2 regions of the Paenibacillus barengoltzii G22 genome follow, and region 1 is predicted to be linked to the other one. Evidence: riboswitches for the same ligand, from Rfam matches in the RefSeq annotation. Region 1 holds a riboswitch; the other holds the start of a gene.

The links. Region 1 has a riboswitch for thiamine pyrophosphate ahead of C812_RS15970 (ABC transporter substrate-binding protein). Riboswitches for the same ligand answer to the same signal wherever they lie in the genome.
Region 2: another riboswitch for thiamine pyrophosphate. It lies ahead of C812_RS04005 (thiamine phosphate synthase); the one in region 1 lies ahead of C812_RS15970 (ABC transporter substrate-binding protein).

What each region holds. Positions count from the first base shown of each region.
Region 1 covers NZ_KE159654.1:211,648-217,598, reverse strand. The annotation lists gene C812_RS15980 (ABC transporter permease) at 1-764, opposite strand, end outside; gene C812_RS15975 (MTH1187 family thiamine-binding protein) at 761-1,054, opposite strand; gene C812_RS15970 (ABC transporter substrate-binding protein) at 1,110-2,177, opposite strand; TPP riboswitch at 2,333-2,445, opposite strand; gene C812_RS15965 (cold-shock protein) at 2,751-2,951, shown strand; gene C812_RS15960 (cold-shock protein) at 3,125-3,346, shown strand; gene C812_RS15955 (CcdC family protein) at 3,537-4,028, opposite strand; gene C812_RS15950 (beta-propeller fold lactonase family protein) at 4,180-5,715, shown strand.
Region 2 covers NZ_KE159652.1:854,822-860,772, reverse strand. The annotation lists gene C812_RS04015 (MerR family DNA-binding protein) at 1-242, opposite strand, end outside; gene C812_RS04010 (FUSC family protein) at 425-1,354, opposite strand; TPP riboswitch at 1,571-1,673, shown strand; gene C812_RS04005 (thiamine phosphate synthase) at 1,786-2,430, shown strand; gene thiS (sulfur carrier protein ThiS) at 2,436-2,639, shown strand; gene C812_RS03995 (thiazole synthase) at 2,644-3,423, shown strand; gene thiH (2-iminoacetate synthase ThiH) at 3,427-4,542, shown strand; gene C812_RS03985 (helix-turn-helix domain-containing protein) at 4,611-5,402, opposite strand; gene C812_RS03980 (YkvI family membrane protein) at 5,566-5,951, opposite strand, start outside.

The DNA.
Region 1 (5,951 bases):
CGGTCGTTCGCCGGTTTATAGCGGACAAGCCATTTTTCCAACAATGCAACACAGGCGAACATCGCCAGGCTGATGGCCACGATGATGGCGATGGCGACAAAGATCTTATCCGTGCGGAACGATGCCTTCTGCAGCATCATATAGTAGCCAATGCCTTTGTCTGCGCCAATCCATTCGGCAATGACCGCCCCCATCACGCTGTAAGTTGCGGCGATTTTCACCCCGGACATGATCGAGGGGATCGCATAGGGCACCTCCAGCTTGCGGAAAATATCCGCCTTGGATGCACCAATCATTCGCATATAATCAAGCATCGCCCGGTCCGTGCGGCTAAGTCCGTCCATGGCTGCCACGGCGACAGGGAAGAAGCAGACGAGCGTAATGACGATAATCTTCGGCAGGATGCCAAAGCCGAACCAGATCATCAGCAGTGGTGCTAGCGCAATGGTGGGCACGTTTTGACTTAAGATGATGAGCGGATACAGCGATGCCTTCAGAAACGGGACATAATGCAGAACAAACGCCGTCAGCAGGCCGACAAGCGTCCCGATGGCAAAACCGATCAGCATCAGCCGCAGCGTTGCTAAAGTATGTTCCCCCAAGCTGGCCGCACCGGCAACTGCTTCACGACCGATATCCACCGGGCTGGGGAGAATCCATTTCTCGATGTGGAACCAGGCGGTCGCGCCTTGCCAGATCAGTAAAAACAAGATGACCGCCACGAAGGGCGGCCATATGCTGTGCCAAAGGCTGCGGAGATTCATGGCCGATATTTTTCGATCAGCTTATCCATGCTGACGCCTTCGGGATTGTAGCAAATTTTAATTTGCGAAATGATGCCCGTGCTGCCGAATTCAATGACGGCTTCATTCATTTTCTTCACGATGGTCAGCAGCTCGTCGAGATCCCCCTCCATGGTCGTCTCCAGGGGATTCACCTGATATTTGACGCCGGAAGCTTGAATAATTTCAATGGCTCGGTCTACATAGGGAATGACGTCTTCACCGTTAGGCGTTTTCGGAATGATTTGAATGCTTAATAACGCGTTTGGCATGGGTAAGTTCATCCTTTCGAATAAGAGTTTTGGCATTAAAGATTATTAAAGGTAGTTATTCGCTTGGCAAAAACTCGTTGGTAAAAGCGGCATCCACATCAAGCGGTTTCTCCAGGAGCTTGCGTTCAAACATCCAATCGGAATAGTTCTGCCACACTTCTTTCTTTTGCTCGCCCCAGCGCGGAGCATCGTCCTTGTATTTCGGGCTGAGCCATTTTTGACTGGCCACCACCAGGTCTTTGTCGAGCTCGGGTACAGCTTTTAGCAGGATTTGCGCCGCTTCTTCCGGATGGTCGATCGCATACTGATAACCTTTCGTCACAGCCCGCATAAAAGCTTTTACAAGCTCAGGGTTATTCTGGATTGTCTTCTCGTTCGTCACGAGTACCGGTGTGTAGTAGTCCAGCTTCTCGGAGAAATCTTTGACATACAACATGTCCAGCGGCTCGCCCCGCAGCTCGGCCTCAACGCCCGTCCAGGCGTAGAAAATCCAGGCAAAATCAATATCCCGTTTTACCGCTGTAAAATAATCAGCATCCCCGATGTTAACGAATTTCACCTTGTTGACATCAGCGCCTTGCAGATCCATGATCGATTGGATCACCGCTTGTTCCACCGGTGAACCCCAGCCGCCGTAGGCTTTGCCCTCGAAGTCCTTTGGCGACTTGATGTTCTTCTCGACAGGGGCAGCGAAGCCGGACGTATTGTGCTGAATGATCGCGGCAATCGAAACGAGCGGGACGCCTTGGATTCGGCTTTGCGTCACGTTCTCTTGCACGCTGACGCCAAACGGCACCTCTCCTGAGGCCACCATCGCTTCGGCGCCGCCGGAACCAGGCAGGAGGATGTCCACATGCAGTCCTTCCTCGGCGAAATAGCCTTGATCCTTGGCGACGTAAAGCCCGGTATGGTTCGTGTTAGGGCTCCAGTCGAGCACGACTTTCACATGTTGCAGCTCTGCATTAGAGGCTGGATTGGGTGCGGCGGCTTCGGTATTTTGTCCGCCTTGGTTTCCGCCTTCCGCTGTCCCGGCACGATTCCCATTCGCTCCGCCGCAGGCGGACAATACCAGCAGCAAGCAACCAAGAAATATGGCCAGTGCGGTACGTACTTGAACTTTCACGACTCCGACTCTCCTTCGTTGGTGTAAATTTCCGCAGCTTGTTCTTGGTATAACCCTGGATGTGCGTCCTTAAGCGTAACTTCCAACTTCCGGATACAAAAAAACGTCCCGGATCCGGGACGCGATAGGCAATGGAAATGACATGTAAAATAAGTTCATCACCATGGTATGGCTCCCTACGCTGGCATTATCCAGATCAGGTTGAAGGGTCAGTATCTTGGAGGGATACACTCTCAGCCGGCCAATTCCAGCACCCCTGAACAATATGACTGCAGATTACATCTGTCATTATAGTTTTCACTAGTTAGATTTGTCCAGTCTTTCCGGTAGGCTTGAAAAAACAGGGGATTTGCTTTTTATCTGGCAAAAGGCTATAATAGGTTCAAATCATGTTTTTGAAAGAAGATATCATTCACGCATTGAAAAGGGTGTCACTTTTTTAAAACTGGAACTTTTTTCAATGTGTGAATTTTTTTATACAAGTGGTGCATGTTCAATAAGGGTCAGCCTTTATTTGAACGACTTCTGTTAAAAAAATGAATCATGTTAATCTTAAACAGGAGGTATTCTCCCATGGAAACCGGAACAGTAAAATGGTTTAACGCTGAGAAAGGTTTTGGCTTCATCGAAGTGGAAGGCGGAAATGACGTATTCGTTCATTTCAGCGCGATCACTGGCGAAGGCTTCAAAACCCTCGACGAAGGCCAACGCGTACAATTCAACGTGGTTCAAGGCAACCGCGGCCCTCAAGCCGAGAACGTTGTAAAACTGTAAGCTAGTTAGAAACTGCTCTTAATGCGTGCTCGCATTAAGGGCAGTTTTTCTTCGCAAAGATCATTAATGAGGTTAATTCTTCAGAAGTCCGCTTCTGATGATACATATAACACTGCAACAAAATCATCAATGCACCTGGTTGGAACGTTCACCTTGAAGAGGAGGGGAATTTTATGAACTACCGTAAAAAGACGTTAGAAGAAATTCCTGAGGAAAATACGCCGGTATGGACCTGCACTAGCGATGACTGCAACGGGTGGATGCGGGACAATTTCACCTTTGAATATAGCCCCGTATGTCCGCTCTGCTCGTCCGAGATGGTCATGGGGATGCGCATGCTCCCTCAACTGAGCAATCCAAGCTCCGATCAAAGATCGTCGTCCAAGAAGGCATAGGCGAAAGCTGCTGCCGGAATCGGAGAGCGCGGTGAGCAACAACAGCCGTATTCGCTTCATGCGAGTACGGCTGTTGTTGTATTCATCCGGGTGATAGATTGGAAAGTGATGCAAAAATAAAATCTCCATAAAAGGATTGCATCTATATAGAAAATTTAATATGTTTGAGGTGCTGCAACGGTTTCGTGAATCATGAGGAGGCGGTATTCCCGGTCATTGCCCGGTATTGCTTGAGCATATACAGCCGCCAGCGAATAATCATGCCGTAAGCGAGCAGGAAGAACAGCGCCGCGGTTTGCATGACGGAGACGTATTGTTCTACGGCCTCATGCAGCAAGAGACGGACGACAAGCAGTCCAATCAGGATAAAGATAAAGCTGCGGGAACGTTCCGCGTAAATTTCGCCGCCGATGTTCTCGAACTTGGTTGTCCGAATCAACGGATAGGAGAACAGGAGCCAACCGAAAGCGAAGGCGATTACGCCCCACAGGAGAGGAATGTGCGTTTCCGGCACAACAAACATGAAGAGGCCGGTTGTCATTCCTAGCGGGGGAATGATGATTTTCTTCACCGTGACAGGCCGACGACTGGCTTTCAGACGGATAAACAGAACAGCGACGGCCATGGCCATTGCACCAACGGTAAAGGCGGCTTGCATATAAGAGGGATTCATTAGGTTCATAGAGGTTCCCTTTCTGTAAGTATATAGTATGTATATATTGAGTATTTAGCGAAATGGAATAAAGTGACTAGCGAATAGCGATTCGCGAGAACATTATAACATACTCGTCTGCACTTGTTTCAAACTTGGTAAGGGAAGGGGAAGAAGGAAGATGAATAGCGAATTAACGGTCGCCGTCCATTGCTTGTTGTATTTAGATTCCAAGGAGGATCGCATGGCCAATAGCGAACAGATCGCCTGCAGCGTCGCGACCCATCCGGCCCGTGTACGTAAGGTGCTCAGCCTGCTTCGCCGCCACGACCTGGTGACGACGAAGGAAGGGGCCCGCGGCGGGTACTTGCTAAAGTGCGAGCTTTCGCAGGTTACTCTCGGCGATTTGTACCGCATCTTCGCTCAAGGATCGCTGCATCCCAACTGGTGTTCCGGCAGCGAACACTCTTCCTGTAATATCTCCTCGAACATCCCTGCCGTGATGAACCAGATCTACAGCGGGGCAGAGAAACAGGTGGAGATGTTTTTTGATCGGCTTCCGTTGTCTGAAGTGAAGCAGATGCTGGATGAATTTGAGAAAGAGAAGGAAGAGAAATCGGTGAGCAAGGAAGCTGGACCGAATTGGCACTTTTTTGTGGGTTCTTATGCTGATCGCGGGGAGCCCGGAATTTATCTCTGCGAGCTGCAGAGGGATACCGGCGAGATGCGGGTTATCCACGAGACTGCGGGCCTCACCAACCCTTCCTTTGTGACCTTCGATGCGAAGGGTATGCGATTGTATGCGGTAAGTGAACAGACCGAAGGGCAGGTTGCTGGATTTGCGGTTGATCCTAAGGATGGGAAGCTGACGATGTTGCACAGCGAACGGGCAACGCATGGGGCCGACCCGTGCCATCTGGCTTTGAAATGTGGGCGGGATCCGTTTTTGCTGGTCGCCAACTATTCCAGCGGGCATGTGAATGCCTTTGCACTGGAAGCGGATGGGTCGTTAGGAGAAATGACGGCCCTGATCCGCCATGAGGGAAGTAGTGTAAACCAGGAGCGCCAGGAATCGGCTCATGCTCACAGCATTGTGCCTAGCCATGATGGACGGTTCGCCTTCGTCTCTGACCTGGGAACCGACCAGATAGTGATCTATCGGTTGGAGTGCGGACGGCTAGTAAAGCACGGGGTAACCCATTTGCCGCCGGGGACAGGTCCACGGCATTTCGTGCTCCATCCGTCGGAACGGTTTGCTTACGGCATGAACGAGTTGAACAATACAATGACGGCATATACTTTCGATCCGGTGGAGGGGCGGCTTGAGGCGATCCAGCACGTCAGCTCCCTGCCGGATGATTTCCGCGGGGAAAACTATCCGGCCGATATTCACTTCTCGCCGGACGGACGTTACGTATACGGCTCCAACCGCGGACATGACAGCATTGTCCGTTTCCGCATCGATCGGCACACCGGTCGCCTCGAGGACCCGGAATGGACGAGTGTGGGGGGCAGCTGGCCGCGGAACTTCGCCGTCCTGGACGACTATGTGCTGGTGGCGAATCAGTACAGCGGCAATATCGCCGCCTTGCGGCGTGATCCCGAGAGCGGCAGTCTGACGCCTGCGGTGCATAGCTTGAGTATCAGCAAACCCTCCTGCATTGAACCGCTGCCGGCAGACTTTGCCGTGGGTAAGCAGCCGGCAGGTTCCATGTGAATCAGAAGCTTCATCTCATATCCCAGCGGACGAAGGATCCGATCCAGACACCCGAAGGCCTGCATTTTGCCGGTCTTCGGGTGTTTTGCATTGTCTGGAAGGGAGGTCCGCAACCCATACCGCAGCCTGTACCGGCTATAAGGGAGGCCTATAAAAAAATTGATTTTTTTGCATAAAAAGGTTTGACATTTCTGGGCTGTCGCATATAAAATAACACCATAGCATACTAAACAGGT
Region 2 (5,951 bases), on a different contig from region 1:
CAATTCTTCAGAAATGCTTCGGCTTTTTGCGGATCGACCTTGAGCAAGGTCCGATACTCCAGCATTTTGCGTAGAGTGTCCAGCATTTGATCGTACTCTTTCTTTTTGTCCTCAATCTCCTTCATCTTGCTTCGGATCCATTCGATGGTTTGTTCGTTCGTGCTCGTATGGGCATCGTGCTCCTGCAGCACATCCTTCAATTCAGCCAGCGAACAGCCGATAGATTGGAATTTCTTAATCATCCTCAATCTCTCGACATCACAAGCTTGTACAACACGGCGCAGGTGGGCCCAGCGACGCGGGAGCTTCTCGGCTGGAAACCGGTGCAACCCGGGCTGATCGCTGATCTTGAGTCAGGACACTATTTTGCATAAAAAATAAGGATGCCCCACTAGCCCTTCACGGCTCTTGGGACATCCCCTTTTTACGACATTTTAAGCTCCGCCGTCGCCTGAAAACGTCCTCGCTCCTTAATCGGAAGCGGCAAGCCCATGTTCTGCAGCTCAGCGTAAATCCAATCCGCGTGGTACTCATAGACGGTTTCAATTCTGTACTGCTGTTCTGCGTTGCTGGTTCTTGCCTCAACGGAATCACTCCGTTCAAGATCAGCCTCGACCAGTAACTGTCGATGCTCGGCAAGCAGCTGCTGCAAAATCACCAAATGCTCATAGATGTGGCGATAGGATTCAATTTCTTTGCCGATGTGCTCCATCGATTCACTGAGATCTCGAGTCAGATGGAATTCCTCTTTGCAGAGCTGATAATATTTCTCCAGACAAGCCAGCTCCGCACGAAAACTCTTCAAATCGACGGCTTCCCGACACGAAGTAATCTGCCCATATAAGTCAGCCATTCGCTTGGCGACAGATTTACGCGCCTTTTCCAAATCCGCCTCATGTTTTGGAGGAAAGACGACCAAATTGACGATCACCGCAACAGCAATCCCAACCAGGGTGTCCGTGATCCGGTTAATCCCATAAAAAATCGGACTTTCCCCCGGCTGAAGATTTAACATAATGGCTAAAAAAACGATACAGCCGATGGATATCGACTTATTCCAATTCAACAGATTGCAGACATAGATTACGACGATGACCCCTAACGCACAATATATGGCGTTCCCAGGTTCAATCATGGCGAAGCCTGCACCCACAATCGCCCCAACAAACGTCCCCATCGTCCGATGTTTCCCGGCCGTAAAGGAGTTGGCAACTGAATTTTCCATGGAAATGGTCGTGGCGATCGCAGCGTAAAAAGGATATTCCAGGCGCAATAACGCTGCAACGATCACACACAAACAGATGGCTAGCCCCGTCTTGAGATTGCGTAAACCAATCGTCCATTTCAATCTCATCACTCCCCCCAATCAAACTCCGACCGTATTATAGAGAATGTTTTTGTTTCGCTTCAATTTCATTAAACATCACAAACCAGCTATTTTTGCGATAAATCGTGACATTTTCATGAAAATTTCTTGGAAACGAGGTAAAGCAGCCAGCATAACCCATTCCAATTCAACGGTTGTAATTATTTGGATCCCCGTGTATAGTAAACATGACAAATGGATATCGATCGACACTAGGGGAGCCGCAAGGCTGAGATGAATCGCAAGATTCGGACCCTTTGAACCTGAACGGGTTAAGACCTGCGTAGGGAAGTGGAGCGTAAAGCATGTATGAACCAGAACATAAGTCTATTTAGGCTTATTCCTTCTGTTGCTGAACTAGCCCCCTCCTTGCGGAGGGGGCTTTTTTGCATTGCATATCGAACCTCAGAGGGGTGAACATGACGAGCCAAAAAATCACACTGACCACACCCGAACTGCATCTGATCTCTATCTCTCCCATTCACATATCCGAACTGCTCAGGGTGTCCCTCAGAGCCCTGCCCTACCTGGATTACATCCATGTACGGGATAAGCAGCTCACGGCGAAAGGTCAGCTGGAGGTCATTCAACAGATGCTGGAAGCCGGCATTCCGCTGTCCCAAATTGTCGTGAACGATCGGCTGGACGTCGCCTTGGCTGCTCGGGCCATGAATGTCCACTTAGCCGGCCACAGTCTTCCAGTGGATGCCGCTCGTCCGTTAGCCACTGGGATGCGCTTGGGCAGGTCGGTTCATTCGGCGGAAGAAGCGATGCAAGCCGCCGCAGATGGAGCGGATTATTGCCTGTTCGGTCATGTATACGATACGTTCAGCAAACCTGGACTTCCCGGCAGAGGACTGGCAGCACTCACGGCAACGGCTCAAGCTTGCCCGGTTCCGGTGATCGCCATAGGAGGCATCCGTCCGGACCATGCGGGAGAGGTCATCCGCTGCGGCGCCCAAGGGGTTGCCGTCATGACAAGCCTGTTCCATGCACCAGACCCGGCGGAAGAGGCCCAAGCATATCGCAAGGCAATACAGGCAGCTTGGCTGGAAAGGAGGTGAACCCCGTGCAGGTTCGTCTGAATGGGAAAGAGACGACGATCAACGAAAGCTGTGTCACACTGGCCGATTTATTAGCAGAGCCCCCATGGAAGGACCGAAAGCTGTTGGTTGAACTAAACGGTACAGTTGTACGAAAGGAAGACTATGACGTGACCCCGTTATCGGATGGGGATCGTATTGAGCTAGTCCATTTTGTTGGGGGAGGTTGATCCTATGCAGGACTTATTCCATATAGGCGGCAAGGCGTTGTCCAGCCGTCTCTTTATCGGTACTGGCAAATATAACCGCAACACCTTAATTCCCGAAGTGATCGAACGTTCAGGAGCAGAAGTCATCACGGTCGCTTTAAGAAGAGTGAATCCCGATTGGGAGGAGGAAAATCTGCTGCATCATATTCCTCCACATATGACGCTGCTGCCGAACACTTCCGGTGCCCGCAACGCAGAAGAAGCAATCCGCATCGCAAGGCTGGCCAGAGCGGCGGATATGGGCAATTGGATTAAACTGGAGGTCATTCAGGATCAACGTTATCTGCTGCCAGACAACGTGGAAACCATTAAAGCAACCGAGGTACTGGCCGCAGAAGGCTTCGTAGTCCTTCCTTATATGAGCCCGGATCTATCGGCCGCGCTCCGGTTAAGGGATGCTGGAGCCGCTGCCGTCATGCCGCTCGGTTCACCGATTGGCAGCAACCGCGGCCTGCGGACGAAGGAATTGATTCAGATCCTGATCGAGGAATCAGGCCTGCCGGTGATCGTAGACGCCGGGATCGGCAAGCCGTCAGAGGCAGCGGAAGCGATGGAAATGGGCGCAGCGGCTGTCCTCTTAAATACGGCGATTGCAACCGCCCGCGATCCGCTGGGCATGGCTGAAGCGTTCCGCGCAGCCGTTATAGCCGGCAGATTAGCCCATCTGGCCGGGCTGGGACCGGTGGAGCAAAACGCGGTAGCCTCTTCCCCGCTAACCGGATTTCTGGATGAAGTGGAGGCCTAAGGGATGAGCTTCTATGACAAAATCCAATCCTGGGAAGGCTTCCCCTTTCCACAGCGGCTTCAAGGTTACAGCGATGCAGATGTAAGGCGGGCGCTTAGCAGGCCTAAGCTTGATGCGGAGGATCTGTTAGCCTTGCTGTCACCAGCGGCTGATCGACATTTGGAGGAGATGGCCCAACGGGCACAGCAGATCACCCAAAGCCAGTTCGGGAACGTAATCCAATTGTTTACCCCGATGTATGTGTCCGATTATTGTGTGAACCACTGTGAGTATTGCAGCTTTAGTTCGATCTATGATTTTCCGCGAAAAAAATTAGACATGCAAGAGGTCGAACGGGAAGCTGAAGCGATTGCGGCAACCGGGATCCGTCATATCCTGCTGTTAACCGGTGAATCCCGCAAAGATTCCCCGGTCGAATACTTAAGAGACTGCGTGAAGGTGCTGCGCAATTATTTTTCATCCATCGGCATTGAGGTGAACCCGCTGTCTGTCTCCGAATATCAGGAGCTAGCTGCGGCAGGCGTAGACAGCCTGACGGTATTCCAAGAGGTCTACCACCGGGAAACGTATGCCAAACTCCATATCAAAGGCCCCAAGCGCAATTATCGAAATCGGCTGGATGCCCCGGAACGCGGATGTGCTGCAGGTTACCGGGCCGTGAATATCGGGGCATTACTTGGCTTGTACGATTGGAGACAGGAAGCCTTCTTTGCCGCCATGCACGCGGATTATTTGCAAACCAAGTATCCAGGTTGTGAGATCAGCTTATCGATTCCGCGCTTCCGCCCTTTTCTCGGAGATTACGAACCGGATGCCCAGGTGACCGATCGGGCTTTGGTACAGGTGATGCTCGCCTACCGTCTCTTTCTACCGCGGGCCGGGATCACCTTATCCAGCCGGGAGCCTGCCCGGTTACGTGACAGACTGGTTCGCCTTGGGGTGACCAAGATGTCAGCTGGTGTATCCACGGCCGTTGGGGGCCACTCCCAAGGGGGCGGCACCCCGCAATTTGAAATTTCCGATGAGCGCAGCGTGGCTGAGATTCGGGAAATGCTCTATCAAAACGGGCTGCAGCCCGTGTTTAAAGACTGGGATATCTTAGTCCCTATTGAAGGCTAAGGTAAACATCAATCGAGCCGGACCTTCCCTAATATCCAGGGAAATGTCCGGCTCATCTACTTATCCTATCAATGGAATAATGAAACGATCCATTCTGTCAGCGGTTTCCACAACTTTGGATATTCCTGGTTGATCAAAACCCTCACCTGTTCAGCAGGAACACCGGTAAAGTCGCCGTCTGGGATCGCCAGAGAATACGTTCCGCTGACGGCATCCCCAATGGCAATGTGCCCGCTGGCATAACCTCCGACGGCTATCCTCGATGCGATCGCTAGGCCGCCAAAGGAATACACGCCCACGGCGAATCCGCCAAAAGCCAACACACCAACAGCGGCCCCTCCAGCTGCGATGAAACCGGCCGCAAAGCCGCCCAACGCTAGAATCAAGGCTAAGGCAATCGCAGCCAGACTTATCACCCCCGCCGCCAACACACCCAGACTTAAACCGCCAAGCGCAATGAGCCCCAGGGAGACAGCGCCGATGGAAATATTGCCGATCGCGATGATCCCTTTGGCGACGTACATCCCGCGCCCCACATTGATGTGCAGAAGCGGTAAGCCAAACCAGGTTCTTTCACTTTTATATTCATAGTGATATCGATAGCGGAACATCGCCGATCCATTTGATTCCGGAGGAAGCTCCCTTTTTTCCGTTGGCACTCCCCGGACCAAATGATCCATGCTAACCTCAAACAATTCGCATAATGCGATCAGTTTATCCGTTTCCGGGTATGACTGACCCGACTCCCACTTCGAAACCGCTTGGCGTGATACGCCGATCGCTTCCGCCAGTTTTTCCTGGGACATTCCTTTTTGTCTCCGATAGTTCTGCAGCTTATCTGCAAAATCCATATTCTTCATCACCCCGCCTCCATCATAGCTGCTCCTCCGTCACCGATCGACCAAGCGAAGTTGGCAATCTGTCAACTACAGGTTGCGAATCGCTAAATACCAGCTTTATTGCTCGGGAAATAGTCGATTTTCCTAAGTATAAACGAGCCGGGAAATCGGTTCCGTGAGGAAGTTAACGGAGAGGTAACCGTCGGAACGCCAATAAAAAAAGCAGCAGCATCCCGATATACCCAAACATGGGATACAGGTAGGTCAATAAAGAAGTAAAACCAGCCTGGCTGATCACAAAGCAAGCAAGCAGGATCATCACCATGGTCATGTTTTCAGGCACCTTATAGAGGCTATGCAGCTGTCTTGTGACGCCAAAGACATTGCCGATCAGGGTCGTAAATATTTCGCCATAGAGCACTAACAGAAACAGCACATGCAGAAACGGGCCGAGGTCCTGGACGATTTCGGCCATCGGAATGTCGTAGCCAAGCATTTCTGGCATACGGGAATTCAATGCGATATGGTAGATCAGCAGCATAGAGCCAAGCCCGATACCGCCCCAGAAGC